Regions from separate parts of the Streptomyces sp. NPDC027185 genome, predicted to be linked through region 1. Evidence: riboswitches for the same ligand, from Rfam matches in the RefSeq annotation. Region 1 holds a riboswitch; each other region holds the start of a gene.
What was found. A riboswitch is a leader RNA that binds a small molecule or an ion and turns the genes downstream of it on or off. The one in region 1 is predicted to bind cyclic di-AMP.
Positions count from the first base shown of each region.

Region 1 (4,202 bases):
ACCGGGGGCGGGGCTTCCGCGGCACGGGGGCCGCCATGAGAGAGTGGTCTAGACAACCGTAACGACTTGAAGGGCAACACCATGGCTGAGCGCCGCGTCACTGTCGGTTGGGCCGAGGGGCTGCACGCCCGTCCCGCCTCGATCTTCGTCCGTGCGGCCACCGCCGCCGGGGTCCCCGTGACGATCGCCAAGACCGACGGCACCCCCGTGAACGCGGCCTCGATGCTCGCGGTGCTGGGCCTGGGCGCCCAGGGCGGCGAGGAGATCGTGCTCGCCTCGGACGCCGAAGGGGCGGAAGCCGCGCTGGAGCGCCTGGCGAAGCTGGTCGCCGAGGGGCTCGACGAGCTGCCGGAGACCGTCTGAACCGGGACGCCCCCACCGCCCCCTGACCGGGGCACCGCCCCGCCGCCACGACCGACACGGTCACCCGCGGCGGGGTCTTCCCTTTCCCGGGCGCTCCCGCCGCGCGGCCCCGCACGAGCCGGCGGGCACCCGCCGAGCGGACCGCTCCCCGCCCGCGCGCTTCTCCACCGCACGAGCGGCCCGTACACGGAAAACGCGCAATTCCACGGCGCGGGAATTCCCCGGGCCGGTCCGATTTCCGCTCGCGTCGATTTCCGTAATTCCCCGCACGGCACCGAAAAGATTCCGCCACCGGTCCGCCGTCCCGTAAACCGGGTCCTAAACGGAACGCATCCGCCCGGCGCCGGCGGAGCACGGCGGACGGCGTACCGCGGTCGCCGGGCGGCGGCGCGGACGGTACGCCGGGAGCGACCGCGCGACGTGCGACGCCATCAGGGCGCGCGCCGCCTCCGCGTCGCCCCGGGCGACTGCGTCCAGCACCGCGCCGTGCTCGTCCCACGTCTCCGCGTACCGTGCCGGGCGCTCGACGACGTACATCCAGTCGATCTTCCGGCGCACCTGGGTCAGCAGCGCGGTCAGTCCCGGGTTGCCCGCCGCCCGCGCCAGCGTCTCGTGGAACCAGCCGTCCAGCCGGGGCAGATCACCGGGGCAGCCGCGGTGGACCCGCTCCCTGCCGAGCCGCACCACGCCCCGTAACACCTTCAGCTGCGCGTCGGTGCGGCGGGCGGCGGCGCGGGCGGCGCCCATCGGCTCCAGGAGTGCCCGCAGGTCCAGGAGGTCGGCCGCCTCCTGCGCGGTGGGCGCCGCGACACACGCCCCCGCATGGCGCCGCGCGGTGACGAACCCCTCGGACTGCAGGGTGCGCAGCGCCTCACGGACCGGCACCCGGGAGACGCCGTAGCGGGCGGCCAGAAGGTCCTCGACGAGCCGGCTGCCCGGAAGCAGCGCGCCGGAGACGATGTCGTCGCGGATCGCCGTGGAGATGCGCTGCACGGAAATCTGACCTCGCGTCATCGTGGGCGCCTCCACCGTCCTTCCCGGAAAACGCCGCCCCGCGGCGCCTTTCCGGCGACTCTATTCGACGGTGAAGGCTCCTTCACCGCCTTCACTTGTTCATGGAGATCTTTTGGTGAGCGCATTCCCGGACCCCGGGAAATCCGGCCGACCGACCACCCGTCACCGGACACGGCGGAGCCCCGGTCGCCCTGTGGGGGCGAGCCGGGGCTCCGGGGGCCGCGCGGGGCGGGCGGACGTCAGACGTTGACGCCGTGCGCGCGCAGGTAGGCGACAGGGTCGATGTCCGAGCCGTAGTCCGGGCCGGTACGGGCCTCGAAGTGCAGGTGGGCACCGGTGACGTTGCCGGTCGCGCCGGACAGACCGATCTGCTGGCCGGGCATCACCCGCTGGCCGACCGAGACGCCCAGCTGCGACAGGTGGCCGTACTGGGTGTAGGTGCCGTCGTTCATCTTGATGACGATGTTGTTGCCGTACGCACCGCCCCAGCCCGCCTCGACGACGGTGCCCGCGCCGACGGCGTGCACGCTCGTGCCGGTGGCGGCGTGGAAGTCGATACCGGTGTGCGAACCGGAGGACCACAGTCCGCTGGACGCCTGGTAGGCGGTGGAGACGTACGAGCCGGAGATGGGCGCGACGAAGGCGTTGAGGCGCTTGCGCTCCTCCTCACGGGCCGCGCGGACCTTCGCCTCGTGCCGCTTGTCGGCCGCCGCCTTGGCGGCCTTGGCCTGCTTCTCCGCGTCGGCCTCGGCCTTCGCCTTGGCCTCGGCGGTCTCGGCGACGGCCTGCTGCGCGTCGGCCTGGGCCTCGATCCGCTCGGCGAGTTCGTCACCGATCACGACGGCGCGGTGCAGTCCGGTGTCGTGCGCGGCACCGGACGTGGCGGCCATCGCGGGCGAGGCGACGGAGGCGACGACGCCGGTGGCGGCGAGACCCGCGACGGAGGCGATGTTGCGGGTCGTCCGGGCGCTGCGGCTCGGACGGCGGTGTTTCCCGGTGGCACGGGTGAACGCCATGTGCTGGCTGGTCCTTTCCTTCCTTCTCGCCTACCGGGTTAGCTGACGGGTTCGGAGCAGGAAGGTCTCCTACGGGCTCCTCCGGGGAGGCGCCCGATTCACCCCAGGGGACATGTGGGTCCCCGGCTCCCCTGGCTCGCGCCGTACGGGGACTCGGCGATGACTGTCCGGTGCCGCGGTTGCGGCGTGCTACTGACGGACAGCGCGCATGACGCTAATCGTGGCAACTTTCAATCGGCAAACAGAAACGCCATATTGTGCGTTACACCACACCGCGACAGCGGAACCAGAACCGGACATACAGGCGATCCCGGGGGCGGACGACCGCCCCCGGGATCCCGTTTCGTCCCCTTACGCCGAGCCTCCGCACCGGAAGGCGGGCGCCGCGGTGGCCCGGCCGGGCCACCGCTCCACCGGACCGTCAGCCGCTGACGACCTTCACCTCACCGATACCCAGCGCCCGCACGGGCTCCGCGATCCGCGCCGCGTCACCGACCAGCACCGTCACCAGCCGGTCGGCAGGGAAGGCGCTGACCACGGCGGCGGTCGCCTCGACCGTGCCGGTCTCGGCCAGCCGCGCGTACAGCTGCGCCTGGTAGTCGTCCGGCAGATGCTGCTCCACCTGGTCGGCGAGGGTCCCCGCGACCGCCGCCGCCGTCTCGTACTTCAGCGGCGCGACACCGACGAGGTTCTGCACCGCGACATCCCGCTCGGCGTCCGTGAGGCCCTCCGCCGCGAGGGTGCGCAGCACCTTCCACAGGTCCTCCAGGGCCGGCCCGGTGGACTCCGTGTCGACCGAGCCGCTGATCGCCAGCAGCGAGGCGCCGACCGGGCCGCCGGGCGCGTCCGGCGCCGACGAGCGCAGCACCTGCCCGAAGGAGCGCACCCCGTAGGTGTAGCCCTTCTCCTCCCGCAGCACCCGGTCCAGACGCGACGTCAGCGTGCCGCCGAGGCAGTACGTGCCGAGGACCTGCGCGGGCCACTGACGGTCGTGACGGTCGGCTCCGATCCGGCCGATGAGCAGCTGCGTCTGCACCGCGCCGGGACGGTCGACGATCACCACACGGCCGGTGTCGTCCGCGGTGATCGGCGTGACGGTCACCGGCTCGGCGGCGGGTCCCTGCCACACGCCCAGCGTGTCGGCGAGCGCCGCGTCCACGTCGATGCCGGTGAAGTCACCGACGATCACGGCGGTGGCCGCCGCGGGTCGCACATGCGCCGCGTAGAACGCCCGGACGGCCGCCGCGTCGATGCGGCCGACGGTCTCCTCGGTGCCCTGCCGGGGCCGCGACATCCGGGACGACGCGGGGAACAGCTCCTTGGACAGCGCCATCGCGGCGCGGCGCCCCGGGTTGGCCAGCTCGTGCGGGATCTCGTCGAGGCGGTTGCGCACCAGGCGCTCCACCTCGCTCTCGGGGAAGGCGGGGGCGCGCAGCGCGTCGGCGAGCAGCCCCAGGGCGCCCGGCAGCCGGGAGGCCGGGACCTCCAGGGAGACCCGGACACCGGAGTGGTCGGCGTGGGCGTCCAACGTGGCGCCGCACCGCTCCAGTTCGGCGGCGAACTCCTCGGCGTCGTGCCGGTCGGTCCCCTCCGACAGCGCCCGCGCCATGATCGTGGCGACGCCGTCCAGCCCCTCCGGCTCGGTCTCCAGCGGCGCGACGATGTCGACCTCGACGGCGACGACCTGCTGGCCGGGGCGGTGGCTGCGCAGCACCGTCAGGCCGTTGGGCAGTGCGCCGCGCTCGGGCGCCGGGAAGGCCCACGGCCGGGGCGCCCCGCCCTTGGGCTGCGGGTGGAAGGTCATCTCGC
Region 1 is NZ_JBVHRF010000011.1:68,080-72,281, forward strand. Features, by position in the region: gene ACZ4M8_RS28550 (HPr family phosphocarrier protein) at 82-363, shown strand; gene ACZ4M8_RS28555 (GntR family transcriptional regulator) at 682-1,377, opposite strand; gene ACZ4M8_RS28560 (M23 family metallopeptidase) at 1,617-2,393, opposite strand; cyclic di-AMP (ydaO/yuaA leader) riboswitch at 2,407-2,562, opposite strand; gene ACZ4M8_RS28565 (M16 family metallopeptidase) at 2,815-4,197, opposite strand.

Region 2 (4,202 bases), on a different contig from region 1:
TCGCCCCGGACGGCGGACTGCGCACCCTGGTGCCCGCGGTCCACGCGTTGCCGCTGGGGATGAGCGAGGTGGCCGGGTGGCCGGACCGGGCGGACGAGACGTTCTTCCCCGCCGGTTCGGTCCTGCTGCTGTTCACGGACGGGCTGACGGAGGCCCGCAACCGCGCGGGGGAGTTCTACGACCCGGTGGCCCGGCTGCGCGGCCGGGCCTTCCCGGGGCCGGAGCAGCTCCTGGACACGCTGGTCACCGAGGTCGCCGCGCACACCGGCGGGGCGGGCGCCGACGACATGGCGCTGCTGGCGGTGCAGCGGCCGATGGAGGAGTAGGACCGGAGGCGGCGGTAACCGCAGGCGCGGCGGGGCGCGGGTGGAGCGGCGTCCGGCGCGCGGAGGCCGGTTGTACGCCGGGCGCGCGGGGAGCCCGGGGCGGTTCCGGCGCGCCGGGCGTACGGCCGCTCCCCGCGCGCCGGGACCGCCTACGGGCGCGGACCCCTACGCCACCCAGTGCAGGCTCCGGCCGTACGCCTCCGTCAGGGCCACCGGGCGGTCGTCCAGTGCGAGGGTCAGCAGCCGCTCCCGGTGGCCGGGGGCGAGGCGGTCGGCGGAGGGGGCGGCCCGCCACGGGGTGAGGGAGTGGTGCTCCTGGGAGATCCAGTGGCCGCCGCCCGGCCGCCCGGCGAGCAGCGCGCGCACCCGCTCCGCGAGCCGCTCCCGGTGCGCGGGCGGCAGCGCGGGCAGCGCGTCGGTGTGCAGCACCACGAGGGTGGCGTCCGCCGGAACCCGGGCGGCGAGCGCCGGCAGCTCCTCGACCGGGTCACCACGGACGATCTCGGGCCGCGGCGCCGCCCGTACCGCGTCCACCGCCGCCGTCAGCAGCCGTGCGCGCTCCGGGGTGCCCGGCCACACCAGGGAGCGCAGCCAGCGCAGCGCCTCTGGGTCGTCCACCGGGTCGAGCGGAGCGGTGCCGATGCCGCCGCGCCAGACGATCTCCGGCAGCCGCGCGGGCGGTGCCGCGTCCGCCGGGTCCACCCGGTCCTCGCGCCCGATGCGGCACCGGAAGGTGACCGGTGCGTCCGGGGCGCCGAGGACGTACGGCTCCGGGGAAGCGGCCGTGGCAGGCGTCCCCGGGGCGGCATCGGGCTCGTACGCGTACCGGTAGCGGTCCGGGTGGAGGGCGAGGCCGGTGGTGACGCCCACCTCCAGGAGGGCCAGCGGGCCGCGGAGGCGGGCCAGGAGGGGCAGCAGGGTGGCGCAGCGGGCCGGTTCGGCGGTCCGGGCGGAGCGGTCCGTGACGACGGCGCGGACCTCGTCCCAGTGGCGGATCGTCCACTCCCGCCAGCGGCCGTACGCCGCCGCCCCGCGCGGGCCCTGCTCGGCGTGCGGCCCGTCGAGGTGGCGGACGGCCGCCAGCAGCAGGTCGGGCCGTTGCTTGTCGCCTGCCGGGAGGGAGGCGGCGAGGAGTTCGCACAGCTCCTGGTCGTGTCCGATCCGCGCCGTCAGCTCCTCGTGGGCCGCGCAGCGGCCCCGCGCCTGCCACCACGAGAAGTCCTGGTAGCGCACTGCCAGGGCCTGAGCGTTGTTGACGAAGTCGGCGACCATGATCAGACGTTAATGCCCTCACGGAGCGTGAGGGTTATGCACCCCTCCGCATAACAAGTGATGCACAATCACGCGGAGGCCGTTTCGTAAAGGGTGGTCAACTCGCCCGTTTTTCACGGATGTTGTCCGGGAAAGTCTTGGCCAGGGAACGGGTTCGGGTGGAGTGGATTCACAGGAACGCTTGGAAAACGGCCGCGGTCTCTATTACTGTCCGATAACGGAGCGCGGTCGTCCCAGCCGTCGCAGAGGCGGCACCGTGCCCCCACGCCGAATCCCGTACGCGCTCTTCAGGCACCCGGACATCCGGGCACACAGGTGGTCAGTTCCCGCTATGGCGTCTCCGTGCACGCCGGTGCGCCGATATTTCGTGAACTGCCGTGATGTGTCCTGACCTTGCCCCGGGCGGCCCGAGCGGCGCGGCGGGAACCGGGGAACCACCACCATGGGGTGAATCGGACGCCTCGGCCAGAGGCCGCCCGTAGGAGACCTTCCTGCTCCGAACCCGTCAGCTAACCCGGTAGGCGCGAAGGAAGGAAAGGAGTGCGCCCCCGTGGCGTCCAACAGGCTTGCCCCCGAGGCCCCGTCCGCCGAACTCCCCCACGGCTTCGCCCCCGGCCTCCCCGCCGCCCCGTCCGACACGGCGGTCTTCGCTCCGGGCTCGTTCACCCCGGAGGGCCTCGCCGCCCAGGGCCCCGGTTCGTACGGCGCGGCCGCCGGCGGGCACCCGCCGCTGGAGACCGCGGACGCGGCGGCCGACGCCCCCGGTGAGTGGAACCCGACCGAAGAGTCCGTACGGGCCGTCCGTGGCCGCCACCGCGTCGCCAGGCAGCGTGGCGGGCTGGCCCGCAGCGGCACGGTCCTCGGCGTCGGCGTGATCGCGGCGGTCGGCGCCGGCGGGATGGCGACCGCCGAGGAGAAGCCGCCGGTCCCGGTCTCCGTACCGGACCTCACCACCCTCGCCGCCGACGTCACCGGAGCGCTGCCGGACGCCGAATCGCTCCCCGGCATCGGCCCGTTGCTCGGCTCTTCCGACGACGCGGGGACCACCACCGCGGCGCCGCTGTCGTCCGCCGGCCTGACCACCGAGGACGGCCGGGGGACGGGCGCCGGGGAGGCTCTGCGCAGCCGCATCCTCCAGCAGGCCGACACCCAGCAGACGGCCGCCGAGCGCGACGCCCGGGGCGCCGCCGAACACGCCGCCTTCGCCCAGGCGGAGAAGACCGCGGCGAGCGACCACCGGGAGGCGGTGGCCGACGCGAAGGCGGAGCGGGCCGAGGCCGCGCGCAAGGAGGCGGCCGCCAAGGCGAAGCGCGAGGCCGAGGCCCGCGCGAAGGCGGAGGCGGCCCGCCTGGCCGAGCTGGCCAAGAGCTATCTGCTGCCGGTCACGTCGTACACCCTCACCGCGAGCTTCGGCCAGGCGGGCGACCGCTGGGCCGCCGACCACACCGGCCAGGACTTCGCCGCCCCCACGGGCACGCCGGTCAAGGCCGTGCACTCCGGCACCATCACCCAGGCGGGCTGGGCCGGTTCGTACGGCTACCGCATCGTCCTCACCCTCGACGACGGTACGGAGCTGTGGTTCTGCCACCTGTCGTCGATGGTGAAGACCGGCGGGAAGGTCGCCACCGGTGAGGTCATCGGCCGGGTCGGCGCCACCGGGAACGTCACCGGCCCCCATCTCCACCTGGAGGTCCGCCCCGGTGGGGGCGGCCCCGTCGACCCGATGCCGTGGCTGCGCGGGCGCGGGCTGCACGTCTGACCCCGGGGAGAGCGGCCGGTCCCCGCTGAGCCGGCCGCCTCCGGAAGCGGATCCCCGAGGGGAGCGGACGGTTCCGGGGGCTGCCGCCGAGAAGGTGCGGCGCCGGGCGTTCCGGCGCCGTGCCGGGACGTCGCCGCGGTGCGGGACGGACCGAGGCTGGCGGGGTGACGCTGTGCGGCCCGTCGGCCGCCGTCACGAAGAGTCGTCGTCGCGAAGAGTCGCCGTCACGAAGAGTCGTCGCCGCGGTGCCGGACGGGCCGCGGTCGCCGGGGCGCGCGGGGTGCTGTCGTGCGCCGGTCGGGGGCCCGGACGCCCGGGGCGCGCACGGTGGCGGCGCGCGCCGGCCATGGCCGGTGCCTGCTCACGGCCTCGGCCCTGGCCTGGGAGGGAAGGCTCCCCGGGGGCCCGGCCCGGTACCGCGCCGGGCCGCGACGTCCCACCCGTCCGGCACACGGGCCGGGCTCCCCCGGATGCCGCGCGCCGGAATATCCCCGCGCCGCGGCACGCTGCACCTACGCATGACCACCACTCGTAAGCCCCTCGGCTCGCTCTCCGTCTCCCCGCTCTGCCTCGGGGGCAACGTCTTCGGCTGGACCGCCGACGAGTCCGAGTCCTTCGCCGTGCTCGACGCGTACGTCGCCGGCGGCGGCAACTTCATCGACACCGCCGACGTCTACTCGGCCTGGGTGCCGGGCAACAAGGGCGGCGAGTCCGAGACCGTCATCGGCAACTGGCTCACCGCCCGAGGCAACCGCGACGACGTCGTCATCGCCACCAAGGCCGGCGCCCACCCCGACCTCAAGGGGCTGGCCGCCGGCACGGTCAAGAAGGCCGTCGAGGGTTCG
Region 2 is NZ_JBVHRF010000010.1:186,954-191,155, forward strand. Features, by position in the region: gene ACZ4M8_RS28205 (PP2C family protein-serine/threonine phosphatase) at 1-326, shown strand, start outside; gene ACZ4M8_RS28210 (DUF2332 family protein) at 492-1,598, opposite strand; cyclic di-AMP (ydaO/yuaA leader) riboswitch at 1,983-2,136, shown strand; gene ACZ4M8_RS28215 (M23 family metallopeptidase) at 2,149-3,357, shown strand; gene ACZ4M8_RS28220 (aldo/keto reductase) at 3,876-4,202, shown strand, end outside.
Region 2: it holds a riboswitch for cyclic di-AMP, as region 1 does, so the genes downstream of both, ACZ4M8_RS28215 (M23 family metallopeptidase) here and ACZ4M8_RS28560 (M23 family metallopeptidase) in region 1, are expected to answer to the same signal.

Region 3 (4,202 bases), on a different contig from region 1:
CTTGATGGCCTCCAGGATGAGGTCGAGGGCCTCGCGGTTGGAGCCGAGGTCGGGGGCGAAGCCGCCCTCGTCGCCGAGGCCGGTGGCCAGGCCCTTGCTCTTCAGGACCTTCTTGAGGGTGTGGTAGACCTCGGCGCCCCAGCGCAGCGCCTCGGAGAAGGACTCCGCGCCGATCGGGGCGATCATGAACTCCTGGATGTCGACGTTGGAGTCGGCGTGCGACCCACCGTTGAGGATGTTCATCATCGGGACGGGCAGCAGGTGCGCGTTCGGGCCGCCGAGGTAGCGGAAGAGCGGCAGGTCGGACGCCTCGGAGGCGGCGTGCGCGACGGCGAGGGAGACGCCGAGGATGGCGTTGGCGCCCAGCGAGCCCTTGTTGTCGGTGGCGTCCAGGTCGAACATGGCCTGGTCGATGAGGCGCTGCTCGGTGGCGTCGTAGCCGACCAGCTCCGGGCCGATCTGCTCGATGACGGCGAGGACGGCCTTCTCGACGCCCTTGCCCTGGTAGCGGTTGGGGTCCCCGTCGCGCAGCTCGATGGCCTCGAAGGCGCCGGTGGAGGCGCCGGACGGAACGGCGGCCCGGCCGGTGGAGCCGTCGTCGAGGCCGACCTCGACCTCGACCGTGGGGTTACCTCGCGAGTCGAGAATTTCCCGGGCTACGACGACGTCGATGGACGGCACGTTGTCTCCTTCATGGGTGTCTGGAGTTCTGCGGCACGAGCCTAACGGCCCCCGGGTCCTCGACCGCCTCGCGGCCCGCAGTACGGGACGAAAGGTGCCTCGGACGCCGGGTTCCGGCCTTTCGGCAGCGAAGGCCGCGGAACGGAAAAGCGGGCGGATAAAGGGCAGGCCACGACGGTGTGTCCGGCACCAGAGTACGGAACGGCGAAACCCCGCCTCGGCGCACGGCGGGCGGCACCGGCTGCGAAGCAGGTGCCGCCCCGGGGACGTGCGCGCCGGACGGGGCGTCGCGTGGGGAGGGTGGTGCGGCGGGCGCGGGACCCGGACGGTGCCGGGGCCGCGGCCCGCGAGGTCCGGGCGCCGGTGCCGCCCCCCGCTCCGGCGCGCCGTACGTACCGCCGTACGTACGGAAGCGGAGCGGGAGGGGCGGGCCGTCACGTCCCGGCGCGCCTCGCGGCGGTGGGGACGGGGACGGCGGGCCGGTGCCCGGAGGGCGGGGCGGTGAGCGGTGCCCCGCGCGGGGATCGGGCCGCGGGGATCAGACGTGGAGCTTCTGGCCCGGGAAGATGAGGTTCGGGTTGGAGCCGATGGTGGACTTGTTGTCCGCGTAGACCGACTTCCAGTTCTTGCCGTGCGCCTTGGCGATCTTGGCCAGGGTGTCGCCGGACTTCACGGTGTAGTTGCCGTGGCCCATGACGTGGTGCTGCGGGGCGCGCTTCGGGGCGGCCTCGGTCCGCGGGGCCTGCTGCTTCGGGGCCGCCTTGGGCTGGGCCTGCTTGGGCGCCTGCTGCTTGGGGGCGGCCTTGGTGGCGCCGGTGTTCAGGTCGGGGGACGGGCCACCGGCGGTGAGGTTGCCGGCGCCGGCGCAGGACCAGGCGCCCGGACCCTGGATGGCGAGGAGCTTCTCGGCGGCCTGGATCTGCTGGGCCTTGGTGGCCAGGTCGGCGCGGGGCGCGAACTGCGTGCCGCCGGCGGCCGCCCAGCTGGAGGCGGAGAACTGCAGGCCGCCGTAGTAGCCGTTGCCGGTGTTGATCGACCAGTTGCCGCCGGACTCGCACTGGGCGACGGCGTCCCAGGTGGCGACGGAGGCGGCGGAGGCGTTGGTGGCGCCCATCAGCGGGACGGCCACGGCGGCGCCGGCGACACCGGCGAGGGTCGCGACGCGGACGGCCTTGGAGGGACGGCGGTGCTTGGCCTTGTTGCTCAGCATGGTTCGTTTTCCTCACCGACGCCTGCGAGGTGAGCTGTCGGGTTCGGGCGGCGTGGATTGCCCGGCCGTGCTTGTGCACGGCTTCACCCCAAGCCGGTTGACCCGCTTTCACGGGTGGGGCCGGCGCTTACCTTGGGTCCCCCGCTCCTGCCTTCGGCGCTTGCGCGTCGACCACCTTCGCCCACCGGCAGGATTCGGCGTGTGAACGAAGGGCCCGCTTTGGCGAGCGGTGCTGACCGTAAGCAGAACCCTCCGTTTCGTTCAAACCCCGCTTTCTGCGCCCAGTTGACCGCCAATGATCACAGAGGGGTCACATTTCCGCAGGTGGGGCGTGGTGCGGATTTCCCCGGACGGGTCGGACACCACGGAGCGCGACGAGAGCCATATCTCACTTTCGCCAAAACGGGCAAAAGCCGCCTATCGCCTCGATCAGCGGCCCAGATCGAGGAGTTGACCGGGGTGGATGAGGTCCGGGTCGTCGCCGATGACGTCCTCGTTGCGCTCGTACAGCGCGGGCCAGCCGCCCGGCAGCTCCCGCGCCTCGGCGATCGCTGACAGGTTGTCACCGGGGCGCACGGCGTACGTGCCGTCGCCCGGCTCCGTCCGCTCGCCACCCCGCGAGGCGCGCCGCCCCGGGGTGTGGTCGCCGTCCTCCTCGGCATCGCCGCCGCCGCGGTGGCGCCCGGAGCCGTCGCCGCGGGAGCCCTCGTCGTCCGCCGGGGGCGTCGTACGGGACGGGTGCGAGGGCTCGGCGGGGCCGGTGGCGTGGCCGGACGGGTCGGCGGAGGGGTCGGCGCCGCCGGGCCGGTCCGGCTCACCGGGGGGCTTCGGGGAGTCGGTGGGGTCGGGCGTGGTGGACGGGTCCGGGGCGTCCTCGGGGGTGGACGGGCCGGTGGCGTCCGGATCCGGCGTGCTGGGGGCGTGGGTCCCGTCCTGGCCGGTGTCCGTGCCCGGGTCGGTGCCGGCGTCCGTACCGGAGTCCGTGCCGGGGTCGGTGCCGGTGTCGGGGAGCCTGCCGTCGGTGTCGGCGGGGGGTGTGCCGCCGGGGTCGACGTCGGGGGTGCCGCCGTCCTCGGTGAGCCCGGCGCCGGCGGCGCAGCGCGGCCAGGCGTCCGGACCGCGCTCGGCGAGGATCGCCTGGGCCACGGCTATCTGCTGGGAGCGGCTGGCCAGGTCGGGCCGGGCCGCGTACTCCAGACCGCCGTGGTCGCGCCACATGTCGAGGGTGAGCTGGAGCCCGCCGTAGAAGCCGTTGCCGGGGGCGCTGGACCAGATGCCGCCGGACTCGCACTGGGCGACCCGGTCCCAGGTGGTGGCATCGGCGGCGTGGGCGGCGCCCGCGCCGAGGAGGGGCAGGGCGAGGCCCGCGCCGGTCACTCCCGCCGTGACAAAGAGGGCCGGTGCCTGGCGGGGGCGACGGTGTCTGCCGTTGCCGGTGCGCATGCGATTGCCTTTCGAGCGGCGGTTGAGTTGTCCGCCCCGGGCGTCCCGGCACGGCCGCCCGGGGTCCGGTGCGGCCACCACCGAGCGGCGGGGCGCTTGTTCGGTGGCAAGGTAACCGGGCTCACGGGGCGTCACAAGCCGGTGTAGCGGAGATCACGTGCAGGTCACGTGGCTGACGAGGCGTCAACTCATGGGCCTCGGAAGGCCGTCCGCGCGGCCGGGCGGCGTGTCGTCAGGGGGCCGGGGTGAACGTCACGGGGAGGGTCCGCAGACCGCGCATGATGAGCCCGCCCCGCCACCGCAAATCGTCCGGTTCCGCCGCAAGACGGATGTCCGGCAGGCGGGTCAGGAGGGTGGCGAGGGCGGTCTGTCCTTCGAGGCGGGCCAGTGGCGCGCCGAGGCAGTAGTGGATGCCGTGGCCGTAGCCGAGGTGCGGGTTGTCGGTGCGGCGCAGGTCGAGGGTGTCCGGGGCGTCGAAGCGTGCGGGGTCACGGTCGGCGGCGGCCAGCACCACCAGCACCGGATCGCCCTCGGCTATCCGCTCGCCGCCGATCGTCAGCTCCTCGGTCGCGAACCGCCAGGTGGCCAGTTCGACCGGCCCGTCGTAGCGCAGCAGCTCCTCGATACCGGTGGCGAGGACGTCCGCGTCGCCGCAGGCCAGCGACTTCTGGAGGAGTTCACGCTGGTCGGGGGCGCGCAGCAGGGCGTAGATCCCGTTGCCGATGAGGTTGACGGTGGTCTCGAAACCGGCGAAGAGCAGGATGAACGCCATCGCGGCGACCTCGTTCTCGGTGAGGTGTTCGCCGTGGTCCCAGGCACGGATCAGGCCGGAGATCAGGTCCTCGCCGGGCTCGGGCTCGGGCGGCAG
Region 3 is NZ_JBVHRF010000006.1:90,879-95,080, forward strand. Features, by position in the region: gene eno (phosphopyruvate hydratase) at 1-681, opposite strand, end outside; gene ACZ4M8_RS20380 (transglycosylase family protein) at 1,220-1,891, opposite strand; cyclic di-AMP (ydaO/yuaA leader) riboswitch at 1,896-2,060, opposite strand; gene ACZ4M8_RS20385 (transglycosylase family protein) at 2,321-3,334, opposite strand; gene ACZ4M8_RS20390 (cytochrome P450 family protein) at 3,567-4,202, opposite strand, start outside.
Region 3: it holds a riboswitch for cyclic di-AMP, as region 1 does, so the genes downstream of both, ACZ4M8_RS20380 (transglycosylase family protein) here and ACZ4M8_RS28560 (M23 family metallopeptidase) in region 1, are expected to answer to the same signal.